Regions from separate parts of the Streptomyces sp. NPDC051738 genome, predicted to be linked through region 3. Evidence: riboswitches for the same ligand, from Rfam matches in the RefSeq annotation. Region 3 holds a riboswitch; each other region holds the start of a gene.
The links. Region 3 has a riboswitch for cyclic di-AMP ahead of ACIA8X_RS41045 (M23 family metallopeptidase). Riboswitches for the same ligand answer to the same signal wherever they lie in the genome.
Positions count from the first base shown of each region.

Region 1: another riboswitch for cyclic di-AMP. It lies ahead of ACIA8X_RS28625 (transglycosylase family protein); the one in region 3 lies ahead of ACIA8X_RS41045 (M23 family metallopeptidase).
Region 2: another riboswitch for cyclic di-AMP. It lies ahead of ACIA8X_RS37705 (LysM peptidoglycan-binding domain-containing M23 family metallopeptidase); the one in region 3 lies ahead of ACIA8X_RS41045 (M23 family metallopeptidase).
Region 4: another riboswitch for cyclic di-AMP. It lies ahead of ACIA8X_RS33995 (M23 family metallopeptidase); the one in region 3 lies ahead of ACIA8X_RS41045 (M23 family metallopeptidase).

Region 1 is NZ_JBITCM010000013.1:107,069-112,424, reverse strand. Features, by position in the region: gene ACIA8X_RS28640 (nucleoside triphosphate pyrophosphohydrolase) at 1-23, shown strand, start outside; gene ACIA8X_RS28635 (cytochrome P450) at 183-1,463, shown strand; gene ACIA8X_RS28630 (transglycosylase family protein) at 1,631-2,656, shown strand; cyclic di-AMP (ydaO/yuaA leader) riboswitch at 2,852-3,043, shown strand; gene ACIA8X_RS28625 (transglycosylase family protein) at 3,048-3,737, shown strand; gene eno (phosphopyruvate hydratase) at 4,082-5,356, shown strand, end outside.
Region 2 is NZ_JBITCM010000022.1:30,281-35,636, reverse strand. Features, by position in the region: gene ACIA8X_RS37710 (hypothetical protein) at 1-919, opposite strand, end outside; gene ACIA8X_RS37705 (LysM peptidoglycan-binding domain-containing M23 family metallopeptidase) at 1,229-2,191, opposite strand; cyclic di-AMP (ydaO/yuaA leader) riboswitch at 2,196-2,353, opposite strand; gene ACIA8X_RS37700 (alpha-galactosidase) at 2,661-4,757, opposite strand; gene ACIA8X_RS37695 (tyrosine-protein phosphatase) at 4,938-5,356, shown strand, end outside.
Region 3 is NZ_JBITCM010000026.1:109,075-114,430, forward strand. Features, by position in the region: gene ACIA8X_RS41030 (dihydrofolate reductase family protein) at 1-722, shown strand, start outside; tRNA gene ACIA8X_RS41035 (tRNA-Met) at 803-876, shown strand; gene ACIA8X_RS41040 (PP2C family protein-serine/threonine phosphatase) at 1,008-2,099, shown strand; cyclic di-AMP (ydaO/yuaA leader) riboswitch at 2,347-2,504, shown strand; gene ACIA8X_RS41045 (M23 family metallopeptidase) at 2,516-3,541, shown strand; gene ACIA8X_RS41050 (hypothetical protein) at 3,614-3,784, opposite strand; gene ACIA8X_RS41055 (PrsW family intramembrane metalloprotease) at 3,781-5,190, opposite strand; gene trmB (tRNA (guanosine(46)-N7)-methyltransferase TrmB) at 5,242-5,356, opposite strand, start outside.
Region 4 is NZ_JBITCM010000017.1:161,312-166,667, reverse strand. Features, by position in the region: gene ACIA8X_RS34010 (DNA topoisomerase (ATP-hydrolyzing) subunit A) at 1-184, opposite strand, end outside; gene ACIA8X_RS34005 (M16 family metallopeptidase) at 580-1,923, shown strand; gene ACIA8X_RS34000 (M16 family metallopeptidase) at 1,920-3,308, shown strand; cyclic di-AMP (ydaO/yuaA leader) riboswitch at 3,521-3,684, shown strand; gene ACIA8X_RS33995 (M23 family metallopeptidase) at 3,698-4,483, shown strand; gene ACIA8X_RS33990 (GntR family transcriptional regulator) at 4,679-5,356, shown strand, end outside.

The DNA.
Region 1 (5,356 bases), on a different contig from region 3:
CTGCTGAGGGGGTGTCCTCTTAGTACGGTGCCGCCCGGTCTCCCTGTTAGTACGGTGCGGCCTGGTCTCCCCGTCAGTACGGTGCCGCCCGGCTCCCCGTCAGTACGGTGCCACCCGGGCTCCCCGAAGCGCCCCCCACCACCGGGCCACAGCACGACGACACCTCCGGATACCGTCAAGGAGTGACCGACCAGCCCACCCCCACCAGCGCCACCCCCGAGGCCCCCGAACTCTTCACCTGGGAGTTCGCGACGGACCCCTACCCCGCCTACGCCTGGCTCCGCGAACACGCCCCCGTCCACAGGACCCGCCTCCCCAGCGGCGTGGAGGCCTGGCTGGTCACCCGCTACGTCGACGCCAAGCAGGCCCTCGCCGACGGTCGTCTGTCCAAGAACCCGGCCCACCACGACGAGCCCGCGCACGCCAAGGGCAAGACCGGTATCCCCGGTGAGCGCAAGGCCGAGTTGATGACGCATCTGCTCAACATCGACCCGCCGGACCACACGCGGCTGCGCCGCCTCGTCTCCAAGGCCTTCACGCCCCGCAGGGTCGCCGAGTTCGCCCCGCGGGTGCGGGAGCTCACCGATCAGCTGATCGACGGGTTCGCCGCCGAGGGGAGCGCCGATCTCATCCACGAGTTCGCGTTCCCGCTCCCCATCTACGCCATCTGCGACCTGCTCGGCGTCCCCCGCGAGGACCAGGACGACTTCCGGGACTGGGCGGGCATGATGATCCGCCACCAGGGCGGCCCCAGAGGGGGTGTCGCGCGGTCGGTGAAGAAGATGCGCGGCTATCTCGCCGACCTCATCCACCGCAAGCGCGAGGCACTCCCCGACACCCCCACCCCCGGCGAGGACCTCATCTCCGGCCTCATCCGCGCCTCCGACCACGGTGAGCACCTCACCGAGAACGAGGCCGCCGCGATGGCCTTCATCCTGCTGTTCGCCGGCTTCGAGACGACGGTCAACCTCATCGGCAACGGCACCTACGCCCTGCTCACCCACCCCGAGCAGCGCGCCCGCCTCCAGACCTCCCTCGCCGCCCACGACACGGCCCTCCTCGAAACCGGTGTGGAGGAACTCCTCCGCTACGACGGCCCCGTGGAACTCGCCACCTGGCGCTTCGCCACCGAACCGCTCAGCATTGGTGGGCAGCTCATCGCCCCCGGCGACCCGGTCCTCGTCGTCCTGGCCGCCGCCGACCGGGACCCGGAGCGGTTCGCCGACCCTGACGTCCTCGACCTGGGCCGCCGCGACAACCAGCACCTCGGCTACGGCCACGGCATCCACTACTGCCTCGGCGCCCCGCTCGCCCGTCTGGAGGGCCAGACCGCCCTGGCCACCCTCCTCACCCGCCTCCCGGATCTGCAACTCGCCGTGGACCCGGCCGAGTTGCGCTGGCGCGGCGGTCTCATCATGCGCGGACTGCGTACGCTTCCGGTGGAGTTCACCCCTGTTAGGTGAGTTCGTCCACCACCGCAAACGTGACACGCACTCAAGTCTGTGATCTTCACGTGATCTACGCGGCATTAACTTGTGACAAGTGATCGTCTGCCTATACGTTCACGGATCAACGACGGCGCCCAGGTTTCGCGCGCCGCGGTCACCGTTGTCTCGCGAAAGGTCCCCGCATGCTCTCCGGGAACGGTCGCCACCGACGCCCCCGTCAGGCTCCGGCTCTTCTCGTCGCGGCCGGAGTGACCGGCTCCGCCGTCGTCATCCCGCTCCTCGCCGCCACGGGCGCGAGCGCCGCCGAGGGCAACGTCTGGGACAAGGTGGCCGAATGCGAGAGCGGCGGCTCCTGGAGCGCCGCCGACGACGGCGACGGGCGCTACGGCGGACTGCAGTTGACCCAGGAGGACTGGGACGAGTACGGCGGCCTCGACTACGCGTCGAGCCCCAACCTGGCGAGCCGCTCCCAGCAGATCGCCGTGGCCCAGAAGATCCTCGCGGACCAGGGTGTCGGCGCCTGGCGCACCTGCGGACTGCTCAGTGGGCTCACGAAGGAGTCCGGCTCGGCCGACGTCGACACCGGTGTCGACGAGGACTCGCCGTCCGCGGTATCGGGATCCTCCGGATTGCTTGATTCATCCGGTTCGTCCAATTCGTCGGGCTCGTCGCAGTCCAATGGGTCGTCCGGCGACTCCTCCAATGCTTCGAATTCCCCCGGCTCGTCGAGCGGCTCCGCCGATGATTCGTCCGAATCCTCCCGGGATTCTTCATCTTCGCCCTCTTCTTCCACTAAGGGCGACAGTTCCGCCGAGTCCGATACGTCATCCGACGCAGAGGCCTCGCAGTCGCCCGACGGCTCCCCTGCGGGCACACCCGAAAGCGACAATCAGGACAACTCGGAGTCGGCGGCGGGCTCCTGGGGCCTCGTCGACACCGGCGCTGTCGACACCGCCGACGCCGCGACCGGGTCGGGGCGCCATCGCGGTGCCACTGCCGACGAGAGCGAGGCCGCCGAGGGCACCGCCAAGTCGTCCGGCCGCCACGCCTCGTACACCGTCCGCGCAGGCGACACTCTCGCCTCCATCGCCGACTCCCTTGACCTCGACGGCGGGTGGCGTGCGCTGTATCAGGCGAACCAGCAGGACATCGGTGCTGACGCGAATCACATCTTCCCCGGTCAGACCCTGGAAGTACCTGCCGAATAGGGTGAAAAGCAGCGGGAGTTCGCGCCCCGCTTCGCACCTGAATGTCCGTTTTGATAGCAGTGAGAGATAGATCTCAGAAGCCCTGATCGTCTTTGTCATTCCGCGAATTGCGCGTCTACGGTCGTGATCGCTCGTCACCACGAGCCCCGGCTGCCGCAACGCCGAATCCTGCCAGCGGCCGTACGGGAACAGTCGTCGCGTCAAGCGCCGTAGGCAGGAGCGGGGGACCCAAGGTTTGTGCCGGGTCCGGCAGTTGAGGCCCTTCGGGGCCGCACGGCCGGAGTCGGCTTGGGGTGAAGTCGCGTGCCAGCACCAGCGGTACGCGGCCGGGCAACTCAACCGGCCCGAACCCGACAGCTCACCTCGCAGGCGTCGGTGAGGGGATCCTTCCATGCTGTTTTCCAGCAAGGGCAAGCACCGTCGTCCGTCCAAGGCCGCTCGTGCCATCGCCGTCGTCGGCGTCACCGGTGCCGCCGCCGTCGCCGCTCCGCTGATGGCGGCCGGCAGTGCCTCCGCCGCCACCGCCTCCGAGTGGGACGCCGTCGCCCAGTGCGAGGCCGGCGGCAACTGGTCGATCAACACCGGCAACGGCTACTACGGCGGTCTGCAGTTCTCCGCCTCCACCTGGGCCGCGTACGGCGGCACCGCGTACGCCTCCACCGCCGACCAGGCCACCAAGGCCCAGCAGATCGAGATAGCCGAGAAGGTCCTCGCGGGCCAGGGCAAGGGTGCCTGGCCGAACTGCGGCACCGGCCTGTCGAGCGCCGCGTACAACGGCTCGTCGAGCGGCTCCTCGCAGAGCAGCGAGACCACCACGCGCTCCACCGAGCAGCAGTCGGCCTCCCGCTCCGCCGAGCGTCCGGCCGCCGAGAAGAAGTCGACCAAGACCGTCACCACCCCGACCGGCGAGAAGGTCAAGAAGGGTGACGGCGAGTACAAGGTCGTCAAGGGTGACACCCTCAGCACGATCGCGGCTGAGCACGACGTCAAGGGCGGCTGGGAGAAGCTGTTCAAGCTGAACAAGGACATCGTCGAGGACGCCGACCTGATCTACCCGGGCCAGCAGCTGCACCTGAAGTAACAGCGGGTCGGTAGCTGAACCACAGGGCCCTCACATCCGTGGACCTCATAGTGAAGACCTCGTGAGGGTCACCCCCGTCCCCCACGGGTTCCCCGCTCCGGTGCGTGTTCCCCCGTACGCACCGGGGCGGGGTTTTTTGTGCGCCCGGGTCGAGTGCCCCGACTCGGCACCCCGGACTCGGCGCCCCGGACTCGGCACCCCGGGTTTTTGTTCCGTTCGGAAACAATTTGCCATCGGTTCTGTTCACGGAGCGGTCGACCGCTGGCCGATCGCCCGGAGCCGGTTAGGCTCATCTCGCAGCACCCTCCGGGGTCTGCGTACCCACGTCACATCCCAAGAAGGAGATGCTCGTGCCGTCCATCGACGTCGTCGTAGCCCGGGAAATCCTGGACTCCCGAGGCAACCCCACGGTCGAGGTCGAGGTCGGCCTCGACGACGGCAGCACGGGTCGTGCCGCCGTTCCGTCCGGCGCCTCGACGGGCGCCTTCGAGGCCATCGAGCTCCGCGACGGTGACCCCAACCGCTACCTGGGCAAGGGTGTCGAGAAGGCCGTCCTCGCCGTCATCGAGCAGATCGGCCCGGAGCTCGTCGGCTACGACGCCACCGAGCAGCGCCTGATCGACCAGGCGATGTTCGACCTGGACGCCACCGACAACAAGGGCTCGCTCGGCGCCAACGCCATCCTCGGCGTCTCCCTGGCCGTCGCCCACGCCGCCTCCGAGGCGTCCGACCTCCCCCTCTTCCGCTACCTGGGCGGCCCGAACGCGCACCTGCTGCCGGTGCCGATGATGAACATCCTGAACGGCGGCTCGCACGCCGACTCCAACGTGGACATCCAGGAGTTCATGATCGCCCCGATCGGCGCGGAGTCCTTCTCCGAGGCGCTGCGCTGGGGCGCCGAGGTCTACCACACCCTCAAGAAGGTGCTGAAGACCAAGGGCCTGTCCACCGGCCTCGGCGACGAGGGCGGCTTCGCCCCGAACCTGGAGTCCAACCGCGCCGCGCTCGACCTCATCATCGAGGCCATCAAGCAGGCCGGTTACGTCCCCGGCGAGCAGATCGCGCTCGCGCTCGACGTCGCCGCGTCCGAGTTCTACAAGGACGGCTCGTACGAGTTCGAGGGCAAGTCCCGCTCGGCCGCCGAGATGACCGAGTACTACGAGGAGCTCGTGGCGGCCTACCCGCTCGTCTCCATCGAGGACCCGCTGTTCGAGGACGACTGGGCCGGCTGGAAGGTCATCACCGACAAGCTGGGCGACAAGGTCCAGATCGTCGGCGACGACCTGTTCGTCACCAACCCGGAGCGCCTGGCCCGCGGCATCGAGGAGGGCTCCGCCAACGCCCTGCTCGTCAAGGTCAACCAGATCGGTTCGCTGACCGAGACCCTGGACGCCGTCGAGATGGCCCAGCGCAACGGCTTCAAGTGCATGATGTCCCACCGCTCCGGCGAGACCGAGGACGTCACCATCGCCGACCTCGCCGTCGCGGTGAACTGCGGCCAGATCAAGACCGGCGCCCCGGCCCGCTCGGACCGCGTCGCCAAGTACAACCAGCTCCTGCGCATCGAGGAGATCCTCGACGACGCGGCGGTGTACGCCGGCCGCTCGGCCTTCCCGCGC
Region 2 (5,356 bases), on a different contig from region 3:
CCAACTTGGTGACCAGGCTCGGGTGTTGGCCGTCGAGGTAGGCGATGCCGAAGTGGCCGCCGGAGGGGCCGTCCGAGACTAAGTCGTCGGGGACGGGCTGCCGGGTGCGCTCGGTGCCGGTCGTGCCGTCGATCACCGAGACGAACTGGTTCGCGGGTGAGGAGGCGGTGACCCTGGCCCCGTCCGCGAAGGTCGTCCCGTCGGCCGTGTGCACCAGCACCTCGGCCTTCCCGTCGCTGTCGAGGTCGTACACGGTGACGTTGTCGTCGTTGCGGTATCCGCCGATCGCCGTCGAACCGCTGATCGCGGCGGGCGCGGGGTCGTTGGCGCCGTTCCCGCCCACCTGTGTGTACGAGCCGGGACCGAGGTCCACGCGCCACAGCCGCTCACCGGTGAGGGTGTACGCCTCCAGCAGGTCGGGCTTGTCGCGGGTCTGGGAGAGGCGGCTCACGACGAGTTCGTAGCGTCCGTCGCCGTCGAGGTCGCCGGGCCAGGCGTGCTGCACTACGTAGCCGTCGGCGGTGGCGAGCGGGATCTCGGCGTAGCCCCGCGAGAAGTCGAGGGCGGCCGAACTGACCTTCCTCTCGTGCCCGTTGATCACGGCTCGCACGGTGTACGTGCCCACGCCGCGGGTGTTGTCCTTGTACGTCGTGGAGTTGATGACCGGCGCTCGGTTCAGTCGGCGCCCGTTCTTGTACACGTGGAAGGCGACGGCGTTGCCGTACCGCGCGTACTCGGTGCCGAGCAGGCGCCAGCTGAGGAAGGTGCCCTCACCGGAAGGTACGGCGACCAGCCCCCGGTCGAGGTTCTCCACGGTCCGGAGCGGCTCGGCGGCGTGACCGGCGGGCGCGGAGAACAGCCCGGCGAGCAGGGCCGCCGCGGCGACGGCGCCGATTCTTCGGCGTCGATTGGCGTGCACTGGAGCTCCTTTGCGAGAGGGGCGATCAGCCTGTCGGCGAGTTCCTCGACCACGGCGGCGGTGTCGTCGGCGTGCGCGCCGTTGCGGCAGAAAGCGCTTGCAGCACTACGGACACCACTCTGTCCTCGCTCTCCCCTCACTGTCGACGCCCTGGACGCGCCTGCCACAAGATCGCAATGCCGCGATCATGAACAGGCGCACCCGGACGCCGCGCCCATCGCCGACACCGCGCGCCAACACCGAAGGCCGGACCCGGGGATCGGGGTCCGGCCTTCGGTTGCGTGTCAGGCGAGGCAGTCGGCGGCGGGGTCAGCCGATGGCGACGCCCTTGGAGCGGAGGTAGGCGACCGGGTCCACGTCCGAGCCGTAGTCCGGCGTGGTGCGGATCTCGAAGTGCAGGTGCGGGCCGGTCACATTGCCGGTCGCACCGGAGAGGCCGACCTGCTGCCCCGCGGTCACGGTCTGACCGGCCGAGACGGAGAGCGAGGAAAGGTGGGCGTACTGGGCGTAGTAGCCGTCGGCGAGCTGGATGACGACCTGGTTGCCGTACGCGCCGCCCCAACCGGCGGAGACGACGGTGCCCGCGCCGACCGCCTTCAGCGGGGTGCCGGTCACCGCGGAGAAGTCGACGCCGGTGTGGTAGCCGCTGGACCACATGCTGCCCGCCACCTTGTACGCGGTGCCGACGGCGGCCGTGGAGAGGGGGGCGCTGAAGCCGCTGGCGGTGCCGACGGTGTCGGCGCTCTGGTCGGCCTTGGTCGTCGTCGAGGCGGAGGACTTCGAGGCGGACGCATCCGTGGACGACTTCGAGGGCGAAGACGAGGAGGACGAAGGCGAGGAAGCGGACGGCGACTTGGGGGCGCTCGTCGCGGCCTTCTTGCCGCCGATGCTGAGCTTCAGACCGGGGTGGATCAGCGACGGGTCCTCGCCGACGGCCTCACGGTTGTCGGCGTAGAGCTTCTTCCAGCCACCGCTGACGTTCTGCTCGTTCGCGATCTTCGAAAGGTAGTCGCCGACCTTCACGGAATACGTCCGCGTACCCGTCTTCCGGTCCGCGCCCTTCTTCTCGGCGGCCTTCTTCTCGGCCACCTCCTTGCCGGTGGTCGGCAGAGTCTGAACGGCCTTTTCCGAAACGGACTGCAAAGGAGCGGCGTGGGCACCGGTGGCCCCGATGAGCGGGAGAGCGAGAGCGGCTCCGCCGGTTCCGGCGACGGCGATGGAGCGGGTGAAGCGCAGGGACTTCGGGCGGCGGTGCTTACCCTTCGCGGGCATGGCGAATTCCTCTCCGGCGCCTGCGAGGTGAGCTGTCGGGTGCGGGCTGGAGATGCCCGGTCGCGTGGGGACGCGACTTGACCCCAAGCCGTTCCGGAGACCGGAACAGGCGGTTGTACCTGTGGGTCCCCCGCTCCTGCCGTACACGGGTGAGTTTTCGCGGGATCCGGTCGGCGGCAGGATTAGGCGTCCGTCCGGATTGGTGGCGAACGTAAGCGAGGAAGACGCATGGGAACAAGTGAGAGGTTCCGCCCGAATGCGTTCCTGTTGATCCCTTGTGGGAATTACCGGTGACCCTGCGTGAATTATGGGTACGTCGCCCGACTCAAAACCCCTTGAAAAGCATGTGGATTACGTGAACATGACGGGCGACGCACGGTCACGAATATGACGCTCCTCACGTGACTCCGCTCCAGCTTCCTTTACTCCAGAGCGAGTTGGAATGAATGTGCCAATTCGGACAGAAACCCTAGATGCGACGCAGGCGGATAACCGTCGCATCGAGGTCGCCGCGCACATCGGCGTGAAGCCCGTGATGCAGCAATACGGCACCTCGGTGAACTTTGCCCGTTTCACGGCATTCGTACGATGCCGTCGGGTCGAGCCCACGCAGCCGCAGCGCCGGCACGGCCTCGCCGTAGCTCTGCGCCTGGAGCCAGGCGAGCACGACCGTCTCGTCGCCGAGCACGTACTGCACCGCGCTCAGCCCGCCCCGCGGGGGCCTCAGCCGATAGAGGTCCCCACGCTGCACCAGATGCCGGATCTCCTTGTAGAGCTCCACCCATTCCCGCGCCTCGGCGAGCTCGTCCTCGGTCCACTGTGTGAGGTCACCGCCGACGCCGAGCACCCCGGCCATGGCGCTCACGAACCGGAACCGGAGGGAGCTGACCCGGCCGTTGAGCTGGTTGTTCGGGCTGTCGGTGACCCACGCCGCCATGACCCTCGCCGGATGGATCTGGCTGAAGCCGTGCTGGATGGCGAGCCGGTCGAGCGGGTCGGTGTTGTCGGAAGTCCACACCTGGTCCGTGCGGCTCAGCACGCCCAGGTCGATCCGGCCGCCACCACCCGAGCAGGACTCGAAGGCCACGCCCGGGTGGGCGGCCCGCAGCCGGTCCAACAGGGCGTAGAAGGCGCGCACATGGTCGACCCAGAGCCGCTGCGGATACGGCTCACCGGGCCAGCCCGCGTCGCTGAAACAACGGTTGAAATCCCACTTCACGTAGTCGATCGGGGCGCTGGACAGGAGCCCGTCCAGCCGCTGCCAGAGATAGTCCTGGACGTCGTCGCGGGCGAGGTTCAGTACGAGTTGATTGCGGAATTCCGTACGCCTTCGTCCCGCTTGGTACTGCACCCAGTCCGGGTGGGCCCGGTACAGCTCGCTGTCCGGATTGACCATTTCCGGCTCGACCCAGATACCGAACTGCATGCCGAGAGCGTGCACGTAGTCGGCGAGGGGCTTGAGGCCGGACGGGAAGCGGTCCGGGTTGGGCGTCCAGTCGCCGAGCCCGGCGCGGTCACTGGTGCGCGCTCCGAACCAGCCGTCGTCGACGACGAACAGCTCGACGCCGATCGCCGCGGCCCGCCGGGCGAGGGTGCCCTGCTGCTCCTCGGAGATGTCGAACTCCGTCGCCTCCCAGGAGTTGAAGAGCACGGGCCGGTCCTGATCGGCGTCCGGGATCACATAGGCGCGCTGGTAGGCGTGCCAGGCTCGGCTCGCGCCCCCGAAACCGCCGTCGCTCCACAGCCCGGCGAAGACCGGCGTCACGAACGACTCCCCCGCCGCAAGCCGCAACAGCCCCGAGTCGTCGTACCCGACCCCGCCGGTGATCTGCACGCGCGCGTCCGGCAGCTGGGCCACCGCGATCCGCCACGACCCCGACCAGGCGAGGGCGCAGCCGTACACCTCACCGCGCTCCTCGGTGGCGTCGGTGTCGAGCGCGACCCACGGCAGGAGCGGGTGCCCGGTGTGGCCGCGGCGGCTACCGATGATCTTCTCACCGTAGGTGAGGGGCGACTGCGTCAGGCGGGACTCCGCGGCCCAGCGTCCGTGCAGCTGGGACAGCCGCCAGTCCTCGCGGTCGGGCAGGGTCCAGGTGGCGGAGTCGGCGCGCAGCAGCTCCAGGTCGGGCCCCTGGTTGTCCAGGGTCACCCAGCGCTCCACGACGTCGTCGCGCATCAGGTAGTGCAGCGTGATGGCCAGCGCGCCGTCCCGGAACCGGAGCTTCAACTCCTCGCCCGCAGCACCCTCCGCACCCTCGGTGCCCCCGGTCTCGTACGCCTCGAAGGTCCACTCGGTGCCGCGCCCCTCGTCGGTGCGCAGGGACAGGGCCGGCCGGACGAAGCGGGGGCCGCCCTCGACCGGGTACTCCTCGTGTCCGTCGAGCTGCGACTCGAAGCCCCGGTACGCCGGGAGGGGGCGTGCGGCCAGCTCCTCGGCGTCGGCGAGCGCGATCCGCGGGCCCCAGTGGAGGTGCAGCAGCTCGTCGGCCTCCGTCAAGTGGAGGGCGTAACTGCTGGTCGGCCCGGAAAGAACCCAGGTGCGTCCGCGGTCGGAAGTCTCCAGCATCAAGCCCTCACATATTCGAACAGGTCCACTCAAGCACCAACATCATCAAGGGCTGCGGGCGTCCGATGCAACGCCTGTGGATAACTCATTGCCCCAGGAATCCATGTCGTATGGTCGAGAGCGCACCCCGTCGGCGGCACCGCCGAGCCGCGCCGGCGGGGCCGACTGGGAGGAGCCCCCGTGACGCAGCAGATCCCGTCGACCGAGCCCGAGCTGGCCGGAGTCCGCAATTTCCGCGACGTCGGCGGCCTGCCGACCGTGGACGGACGGCGGGTGCGGTACGGAGTGCTGTTCCGCAGCGGCCACCTCGCGCACGCGACCGAGCAGGACGCCGCCTTCCTCGACTCCCTCGGCCTGCACACGATCTTCGACTTCCGCAACGCGGCGGACCAGAAGCTCGAAGGGCCTGACGTCGAGCTGACGGGCGTGCGCAATGTGAACCTGCCGCTGAGCGACCCCGCGGACGGCGCGGAGTTCTGGAAGATGGTCCGCGACGGCGACATCGACCAGCTGCGGGAGATCCTCTCCGACGGCAAGGCCGCGAACCGGATGATCACCTCGTACCGCACGATCGTCAAGCAGCGCACCGCCGAGCACTC
Region 3 (5,356 bases):
GCCTGCTGACACATCTGCGTGAGGTGCGCGGCGTCGAGCGGCTGATGGTGGAGGGCGGCGGCACGATCCACACCCAGCTGCTCCAGCAGGGGCTGGCGGACGAGCTGCAGCTGGTGCTGGCGCCGCTGTTCGTCGGCGACCCGGATGCGCCCCGGCTGTTCGGGCCGGGCGGATATCAGGGCGGGCGGCTGCGCCTGCTGGAGACGCGGCGCATCGAGGACGTCGTGCTGATGCGCTACGAGCCGACGGCGCCCGGCACCGGTGGCCTGCCCGCCGCGGCCGACCGGCACTGGCTGGCGCTGGCGTGCGACCTGGCGGCACAGTGTCCGCCGTCACAGACGGCGTTCAGCGTCGGGGCGGTGGTCGTGGCGGCCGACGGGACCGAGCTGGCGCGCGGGTACTCCAGGGAGGGCGGCGATCCCGTGGTGCACGCGGAGGAGGCGGCGCTCGCGAAGATCGCGCCGGGGGATCCGCGGCTGGCCTCCGCGACGGTGTACAGCAGTCTGGAGCCGTGCACCCACCGCGCCTCCCGGCCCGCGCCGTGTGCGCGGCTGATCCTGGAGGCCGGGGTGCGCCGGGTGGTGACGGCCTGGCGGGAGCCGGACACGTTCGTGACGGGGGCCGACGGGAGCGGCGTACTGGCGGGGGAGGGCGTGGATGTCGTGGTCCTGCCGGAGTACGAGGACCGGGCGAAGGCACCGAACGACCACCTGCCGGACTGAGTGATCCGGCTCTCATCAGCGGCGTCGGGGGAAACCCGTGTGCTTTCGGTCCTGCGGATGGGGTACTGTTAGGTCATCGCCGCGGGGTGGAGCAGCTCGGTAGCTCGCTGGGCTCATAACCCAGAGGTCGCAGGTTCAAATCCTGTCCCCGCTACTGAAGACTCAGGGCCGGAACTGATCAGTCAGTTCCGGCCCTGAGTGTTTCTCTCGTGACTGGTGTCCGTCCGCTCGTCCGGTCGGACCTCCCCGCTCGCTCCCCACCCCCACCTCGGCAACCCTGGTCACGTGGAGGAACGGCGGATCTCGTACGCACGCCGGTTCGTCCGGCTGCTCCCGGCCCTGTTGATCGGCGCCGGGAGCGTGTACGACTACGTCACGCCCACCGGCCTCACCGGCGCGCCCTTCTTCACCGCCGCGCCCCTGGTCGCCGCCCCGCTCTACTCGCAGCGCGGCACGATCCTCACGGGCATCACCGCCGTCCTCGTCCTGCTCGCGCTCCGTGTCGTGCACGGCGCCCTCCCCCGGGCGGAGCTGATCACCGAGCTGGTCACCGTGGTGGTCGTCTCCGTGCTCGCCGTTCTCATCAACCTCCTGGTCCGCCGCAGCGACGAGCGCCTCGCCTCCGCTCGCGAGATCGCCGAGGCGGCCCAGCGCGCCGTACTGCCCGAACCCGCCCAGCGGATCGGCGGCTTCCAGATCGCGGCGCGGTACGAGGCGGCGCAGGAGGGCGCCTCCATCGGCGGCGACCTGTACGCCGTGCAGGACAGCCCGCACGGCGTTCGGGTCATCGTGGGGGACGTGCGCGGCAAGGGCATGGGGGCGGTGGGCGCCGTCGCCGTCGTCATCGGGGCCTTTCGTGAGGCCGCCGAGCAGGAGGCCACGCTGGAGGCGGTCGCCCAGCGACTGGAGCGGGCGCTGGCCGCCCGCGAGCGCGCCCGGGGCGAGGGGATCGAGGCCGACGAGGGGTTCACCACCGTCGTGCTCGCCGAACTGCCGCACGGCGACAGCGCCGTCCGCCTCGTCAACCGCGGGCATCCGCCGCCCCTGCTGCTGTACGCCGACGGCGCGGTGCGCGCGCTGCATGCCGTCGAGCCCGCGCTGCCCCTCGGCATGGGCGAGCTCGGCGCGTGGCCCGACCGGGCCCAGGACGCCGGCTTCCCGAGCGAGGCCACGCTGCTGCTGTACACCGACGGGATGAGCGAGGCACGGGACGAGGGCGGACGGTACTACGACCCCGAGGTGGGGCTCGCGGGGCGGGCCAACGCGTGCCGCGAGCCGGCCGAGAGGATCGGCGTGCTCGCGGCGGACGTGCGCCGGCACTCCGGGGGAGGGATGGCGGACGACATGGCGCTCATCGCCGTACGGCGACGACCGTGACCCACTCCCCTTGATCCTTCTCACCAAGGGTGATCGGGCGACCGCCCTCCGCATAACAACTGACATACCGTCAATACCTGTGTGACTCCTGAGTCCTGGCCAACTCGCCCGATTTGGCCCGCTCGTGACCTGTAAGTCCGGGCGAAAATCGTTAATGATCAAGCGGAACAGCTTGGAATCCACACCCCGGGTCTATTAACGTTCGATAACGCAGCGCGGTTGTCCCAGCCGTCACAAGAGACGGCTCCGTGCGCACGCGCCGAGTCCCGCAAGGGAGCCGGGGAACCACCACCCTGGGGTGAATCGCACGGATTCCGCCGTGGAAGCACGGTTGGTATACGCGCGTAGGAGACCTTCCTGCTCCGAACCCGTCAGCTAACCCGGTAGGCGAGAAGGAAGGAAAGGAGCACGCCCACGTGGCGTCCAACAGGCCTGCTACGCAAGCCCCGTTCGTGCCGAGTCAGCGCAGTGACAACACCTTCGGCTACGACAGCTACCGCACCGACGAGGGCCCCTTCGAGGAGTGGAACCCCACCGCGGAGTCCATTCGTCCGATACGTGGCAGGCATCGCGTCGCCAAGCAGCGCGGCGGGGGACTCGCGCGCAGCTCCACGGTTCTCGGCGTCGGCGTCATAGCCGCGGTCGGCGCGGGCGGCATGGCCACCGCGCAGAGCGGCAAGCCGCCGGTCGCGATCACCATGCCCGACCTGCCCCTGATATCCGACGACTCCACCGCGGCCGCCGAGGACACCGGGACGGCCCTGAGCACCATGGGCACCGCGACCGAGCAGACCACGCAGGACACCGGCGACGCCGGTGAGGCGCTGCGGGCCCGGATCATCGCCCAGGTCGAGCAGCAGCAGGACCAGGTCGAGAGCAAGGCCGCCGCCGCAGCGGTCGCCGCCGCCGAGAAGGAGGCCGCCGCAGCGGCCGCCAAGGCGGAGCAGGAGGCCAAGGCCAAGGCCGCCGCCGCGAAGGCCGAGGCCGAGGAGGAGGCCCGCCAGAAGGCCGAGGCCGCGCGCCTCGCCGAGCTGGCCAAGCAGTTCACGCTGCCGACCTCCTCGTACACCATCACCTCGACCTTCGGTCAGGCCGGCGCCTACTGGTCCTCCGGCTACCACACGGGCCTCGACTTCGCCGCTCCGTCCGGCACGCTGATCAAGGCGGTGCACTCCGGCACCGTCACGTTCGCCGGCTGGGACGGGTCGTACGGCTACAAGACCGTGCTCACCCTCGACGACGGCACCGAGCTGTGGTTCGCCCACCAGTCCTCGATCAGCGTGAGCGTCGGCCAGAAGGTCAACACCGGCGACGTCATCGGCCGCGTGGGCGCCACCGGCAACGTCACCGGCGCCCACCTCCACCTTGAGGTGCACCCCGACGGCAGCACCAGCGGCATCGACCCGCTGGCGTGGCTGCGCGGCAAGGGGCTCACGCCCTGAGGGCAATCTCCTGATCGCACAAGGACGTTGACGGCCCGGCCTTCCTCACAGGAGGCCGGGTCGCACAGGTTTTCAGGGTTCGCAGGTGCCGGACCGGCTCGCGCACTGCCAGCCCGAGAAACCGCCCTTGGGGTTGTCGAGGTCGTCGTCGAGCCGGATGAAGCCCCAGACGACAGTGAGGGCGAACGCGACGGCGGCCAGGGCCAGCAGCCACAGGACGACTGTCCTCGCGGTCCGCCTCACGTGCGATACGGGTTGTACGCGGGATACGGCGCCGCCGGACCGTACGGGGCACCCTGCGCAGGTCCGTATGGGGCGCCCTGCGCCGGTCCGTACGGGGCGGCGTGCCCCTGCCCGTACACCTGCCACTGACCCGGCGCCCCGTACCCGTACCCGTACCCATGCCCGTATCGGTGCGCAGACCGAGGCTGCGCGGCGGCCGCGTGTTCCAGCGCCGGTCGCGCGAACCCCCGGCGTCCCCACAGCTCGTGCAACAGCTCCTGTTCCCGTACGACGAAGTCGGCGCCGGCCCGCCCGCGCCGCCCCCGGTGCCGCAGGAAGGCCAGCGACGTGGCGTACGCCTCGTACTGCGCCACCGCCCGGGCCGCCGTACGCCCGCCACGCTGCCGCGCGTACTGCCGGGCCACCCGCCGTGCCCGCATCGACCCGAGCGCGAACGGCTCGACCGGCGTGAGCCACCCGGCGACGACATACGCGGGCAGCTCCTCGCGCACGGTCCTCAGCTCGCGCTGCCGGGTCCAGATCACCAGCCAGGTCAGCAGTCCGAACGCGGGCACCATGAAGGCGGCGTACACGGCGAAGAACCCGAACTCGCCGAAGGCCGACGAGCCGTTCCACAGGGCGTGCATGCCCATGGCGAGCAGGAGACCGAGGAGCGGGAGGAGAACGCGGCGCACCGGCTGTCGCGGGCCCGACAGGGCGGCGATGCCGAAACCGATGCCGGTGAGGACGGTGAAGAGCGGGTGCGCGAAGGGCGACATGATGACGCGGACGAAGAAGGTCGCCGCGGTGACCGAGGCGATGCCGCTGTCGCCGGCGAGCTGGTCGGTGCCGAAGGCGGTGCCGAGGTAGAGGATGTTCTCGGTGAAGGCGAAACCGGTGGCGGTGACGCCGGCTATGACTACGCCGTCGACTATCCCGGTGAAGTCACGGCGGCGGAAGAGAAAGACGAGAAGCACGGCGGCCGCTTTGGCCGTCTCCTCCACGACGGGCGCTATGACGGTGGCGCCCAGGGTGTCCGCGTGGGACGGATCGGCGGTCGCCGTCGCTATCCATCGGGTCGCGAAGCTGTTGGCGATGATCGCTATCAGAGCCGCCGCGCAGGCGCCCCAGGCGAACGAGAACAGCAGATTGCGCCAGGGGCCCGGCTCGACCCGGTCCAGCCAGCGGAAGGAGGCGACGAGCAGCGGCACGGGCAGCACGGCGAGCCCGAGCCCGACCAGGAACCCCTCGGTGCCGGTCTGCTCACGCACCAGGGCGAGGATGACCAGCCCGGAGAGCGCGAGCAGGGTGCTGAGCGCGCCGTAACGCACCCACCGCTTCTGCCACCAGTGCGCGTGCCGCAGTGCGCCGCCGGTGGGACCGGTGGGGCCGGTGGGGTGCGTCGGGTACGGGGGACTGGTGGTCACGGCATTGACCCTAACGAGACGCGCTTGTTCGTGCTGCTCTGCCCGCTGCTTCTACCGCTGTACGCGGCTGAAGAGCACGTCGTTCACCACATGACCCTTGTCCAGTCCCTGCCCCTCGAAACGGGTCAGCGGCCGGAACTCAGGACGGGGCGCGAAACCGCCGTTG
Region 4 (5,356 bases), on a different contig from region 3:
GGTAGACGATGCGGCGGTGCACCGGCTTGAGGCCGTCCCGGGCGTCGGGCAGGGCTCGGGAGTAGATGACCGAGTACGCGTACTCGAGGAAGGAGCCCTGCATCTCGTCGACGACGTCGATGTCGAGGATCCGCTCCTCGAACGAGTCGTCGGGCGGCGGGGTCTTCGTGCTGCGGCGGGCCATCGCTGCCGGCTCCTTGCTGAAGCGTTGACGGGATCTGACGCGGACCATTGTGGACCGCGGCACTGACAACCACCGACCAGGACCCGATGTTGGGTTCCCACCCGGCGTCCGAGAAGTGTCACCGACGCACGCACCGACCTGCGACCGAGGGTGCCCGGATCGACGTGGGCGGCGACCGTTCGGGGAAGGCAAGCAGGCGCCGCGCGGCCGTTCACTCGCCGGAGTGATCGAGCGCCGTTCTCCCCGGCGCCGCCCTGCCCATCTTCACCCCCGTACAGGCACGGCGTTCTGACCGGGAACTTCGCCGACCCTTCGGACGCTGCATACAGTGGCAGGAACTGAGCACGAACTGCTCGACACAACGCAGTGCACGCGACCGGAAGGACACCTTGCCCATGGGTCACACGGCCACACCGGAGGCACAATCCGGCGGCCTCACCGCGACGGAGCACCGCCTGGCCAACGGCCTGCGCGTGGTGCTCTCCGAGGACCACCTCACGCCGGTCGCCGCGGTCTGTCTCTGGTACGACGTCGGCTCCCGCCACGAGGTCAAGGGCCGTACCGGACTCGCCCACCTCTTCGAGCACCTCATGTTCCAGGGCTCGAGCAGCGTGAAGGGCACGGGCCACTTCGAGCTCGTCCAGGGCGCGGGCGGCTCACCGAACGGCACGACCAGCTTCGAGCGCACCAACTACTTCGAGACCATGCCCGCCCACCAGCTGGAGCTCGCGCTCTGGCTGGAGGCCGACCGCATGGGCAGCCTCCTGGTGGCGCTCGACGAGGAGGGCCTGGAGAACCAGCGGGACGTCGTCAAGAACGAGCGCCGCCAGCGCTACGACAACGTCCCGTACGGCACCGCCTTCGAGAAGCTGACCGCGCTGTCGTACCCCGACGGACACCCGTACCACCACACGCCGATCGGCTCGATGGCTGACCTGGACGCGGCCAGCCTGGAGGACGCCCGCGCGTTCTTCCGCACCTACTACGCGCCCAACAACGCCGTCCTGTCGATCGTCGGCGACATCGACCCGGAGCAGACGCTCGCCTGGGTCGAGAAGTACTTCGGCACCATCCCGGCCCACGACGGCAAGCCCGAGCCGCGCGACGGCTCGCTGCCCGAGACCATCGGCGAGCAGCTGCGCGAGGTCGTCGAGGAGAACGTCCCCGCGCGCGCGATGATGGCCGCCTACCGGCTCCCGGAGGACGGCACGCGCGACGCCGACGCGGCCGACCTCGCGCTGACGGTCCTCGGCGGCGGCGAGTCCTCGCGCCTCTACAACCGGCTCGTACGCCGCGACCGTACGGCCGTGGCGGCCGGGTTCGGTCTGCTGCGCCTGGCCGGTGCGCCCTCCCTGGGCTGGCTGGACGTGAAGACCTCCGGCGACGTCGAGGTCCCCGTGATCGAGGCGGCCGTCGACGAGGAGCTCGCCCGCTTCGCGGCGGAGGGCCCCACCGCCGAGGAGATGGAGCGCGCGCAGGCCCAGCTGGAGCGCGAGTGGCTGGACCGGCTCGGCACCGTCGCGGGCCGCGCCGACGAACTGTGCCGGTACGCCGTCCTGTTCGGCGACCCGCAGCTTGCGTTCACCGCCGTACAGCGTGTCCTCGACGTCACCGCCGAGGAGGTCAAGGCGGTCGCCAAGGCCCGTCTGCGCCCCGACAACCGCGCGGTGCTCGTGTACGAGCCGACCCAGGCCGAGGACGCCGAGACCACCGACGAGAACGAGGAGTCGGCGCAGTGACCGAGCTCGCCAGCATGGAGTTCCACCCGCAGCCCCAGGCCGGCGAGGCCCGGCCCTGGGCGTTCCCGGCACCCGAGCGCGGCAAGCTGGACAACGGCCTGACGGTCCTGCGCTGCCACCGCCCCGGCCAGCAGGTCGTAGCCGTCGAGGTGCTCCTGGACACGCCCCTGGACGCCGAGCCGAAGGGCCTCGACGGCATCGCCACGATCATGGCGCGTGCCCTCTCCGAGGGCACCGACAAGCACACGGCGGAGGAGTTCGCCGCCGAGCTGGAGCGCTGCGGCGCCACCCTCGACGCGTTCGCCGACCACCCCGGTGTCCGGGTCAGCCTCGAAGTGCCCGTCTCCCGCCTGCCCAAGGCGCTCGGCCTGCTCGCCGATGCCCTCAGGGCACCCGCGTTCGACGATGCCGAGGTCGAGCGCCTGGTGCGCAACCGGCTCGACGAGATCCCGCACGAGATGGCCAACCCCTCGCGCCGCGCCGCCAAGGAGCTCTCCAAGGAGCTGTTCCCGGCGACCTCGCGCATGTCCCGCCCGCGCCAGGGCACCGAGGACACGGTCGCGGGCATCGACTCCGCGGGCGTACGCGCCTTCTACGAGCGGCACGTCCGCCCCGCCACCTCCACCGTGGTGGTCGTCGGCGACCTCACCGGAGTCGACCTCGACGCCCTGCTCGGCGACACCCTCGGCGCCTGGACCGGCTCCCCGGCCGAGCCGCGGCCCGTCCCGCCGGTGACGGCGGACGACACCGGCCGCGTCGTCATCGTGGACCGCCCCGGTTCCGTCCAGACGCAGCTGCTGATCGGCCGGATCGGCCCCGACCGGCACGACCGCGTGTGGCCCGCGCAGGTGCTCGGCACGTACTGCCTCGGCGGCACCCTCACCTCACGCCTGGACAAGGTCCTGCGCGAGGAGAAGGGCTACACCTACGGTGTGCGCGCGTTCGGGCAGGTCATGCGCTCGGCCCCGGACGGCACGGGCGCGGCGATGCTGGCCATCAGCGGCTCCGTCGACACCCCGAACACCGGTCCCGCGCTGCAGGACCTCTGGACGGTGCTGCGGGGCGTCGCAGACGGTGGCCTCACCGACGCCGAGCGGGACTTCGCCGTGCAGAACCTCGTCGGGGTGGCGCCGCTGAAGTACGAGACCGCCGCCTCCGTGGCGAACACGCTGGCCGACCAGGTCGAGCAGCACCTGCCCGACGACTACCAGGCGACGCTGTACCAGCAGCTCGCCGCGACCGGCACCGTCGAGGCCACCGCCGCGGCGGTGAGCGCCTTCCCGGCGGACCGTCTGGTGACGATCCTCGTCGGCGACGCGGCCGAGATCCGGGAGCCCGTCGAGGCCCTCGGCATCGGTGAAGTCACCGTCGTGTCGGCCGAGTAGAGGACCGACACAGCGCCGGCCGACGGCGCGCGCGTAGGGGCCCTGGTGACCGGAGAGTCACCAGGGCTCCCTTATGCCCGAATTGAGGGAGAGGTTGCCTGTCTGGCCTGTGGGATGCGCTACAAAAGCCGCGATCCGTTTGGGGATTGAAAGACGTCCCGCTTAGCGTCTTCCGGGCTGTCCGTCAGGCAGTGCGCCGCGCCCGCGGCACCGGACAGTCATCGCCGAGTCCCCCTACGGCGCGAGCCAGGGGAGCCGGGGACCCACCCGTAGTCCCTGGGGTGAATCGGACGCCCGCGCGTGAGCGAGGGGGCCCGTAGGAGACCTTCCTGCTCCGAACCCGTCAGCTAACCCGGTAGGCGAGAAGGAAGGAAAGGACCAGCCACTTCATGGCGTTCAGCTGCGCCACCGGGACGAGCCGTCCCACCGGGAAGCACCGTCGTCCCAGCCGGATCGAGCGCTCCACCGCCCGTGCGGCGGGAGTCGCCGCTCTCACCGCCACCGGCGTCATAGGCACCCTGGCCGCCCCCGCGCTCGCCGCGGAGCCCGCCGCCGAGCAGACCGGCCTCATCCCCGTCATCAGCGTCGACAACTCGATCGCCGACCAGATCGACGCCCAGGCCGCCGCGCAGGAGCAGGCCGCCCAGGAGGCCGCGGCCCTGAAGAAGGCCGCCCAGGAGGCCGCGCGCAAGAAGGCGGCCGAGAAGGCCGAGAAGGAGCGCGAGGCCAAGGAGCGCGCCGCCCGCGAGGCCGAGCGCAAGCGCCTGCTGTCCTACGTCGCCCCGATCTCGGGCTCGTACGTCTCCACCGGCTACAAGGCCGGCGGTGCCGTCTGGTCCTCCGGCAGCCACACGGGCGTCGACTTCCACGCCGCCAGCGGCACGTCCGTCCACGCGGTCGGCTCCGGCACCGTCGTGGAGGCCGGCTGGGGAGGGTCGTACGGCAACCAGGTCGTGATCAAGATGAACGACGGCACGTACACCCAGTACGGCCACATGTCGTCCCTCGGCGTCTCGGTGGGCCAGACCGTCACCCCGGGCCAGCAGATCGGCCTGTCCGGCGCCACCGGCAACGTCACCGGACCTCATCTGCACTTCGAGGCCCGCACGACGGCGGAGTACGGCTCCGACATCGACCCCGTCTCCTACCTCCGCTCGCACGGCGTGAACCTCTGACGCCTCCCCGACGCGCACTCCGTTCCCCGAAGCCCCGGCTCCCCGAGCCGGGGCTTTCGGCGTTTCGCAACCCCTGCTGTCCAAAAAATATCCATGGATTCCGGCCCGCCGTCGGAAATTCCGGCCGGTTGCAATAGAGTCACTGAACACACGTCATTCGTCGACGTTTCACGGGGATTAAGGCGGAGGTCGGTCATGCGTATTCCGGCGCATTCGGTGTGCACGGCGATCCGGGACGACATCGTCGCCGGTGTCTACGAGCGTGGCGGCCGGCTCACCGAGGAACTCCTCGCGCGCCGCTACGGCGTCTCCCGCGTCCCCGTGCGGGAGGCCCTGCGCACCCTGGAGGCGGAGGGCTTCGTGGTGACCCGGAGGCACGCGGGCGCGTGCGTCGCCGAACCGACCGAGCGGGAGGCCGCCGACCTGCTGGAGATGCGCACCCTCCTGGAGCCGCTCGGCGCCGCCCGGGCCGCCCAGCGGCGCACCGAGGCCCATCTGAAGGTGCTGCGCGGCCTGGTCAGGCTGGGCCAGGAGCGGGCCAGGCGGGGAAACAGCGAGGATCTGCGCTCCCTGGGCGGCTGGTTCCACGAGACGCTGGCCCAGGCCTCCGGCAGCCCCGCGCTGACCTCGACGCTGACCCAGCTGCGCCACAAGATCGCCTGGATGTACGCCGTGGAGTCGTCGGCCAACCCCGCGGAGTCCTGGACCGAGCACGGCGCGATCGTGGACGCGGTGGCGCGCGGCGACAGTGAACGCGCCCGCGCGATCACGGCGCTGCACACCGAGCGCGCGACCTCCGCACACCGGCTGCGGTTCGGCTCCGGCGGTGATCGCGCGGAGCGCGTGAGGAATTCGCAACATCCCGTAAACATG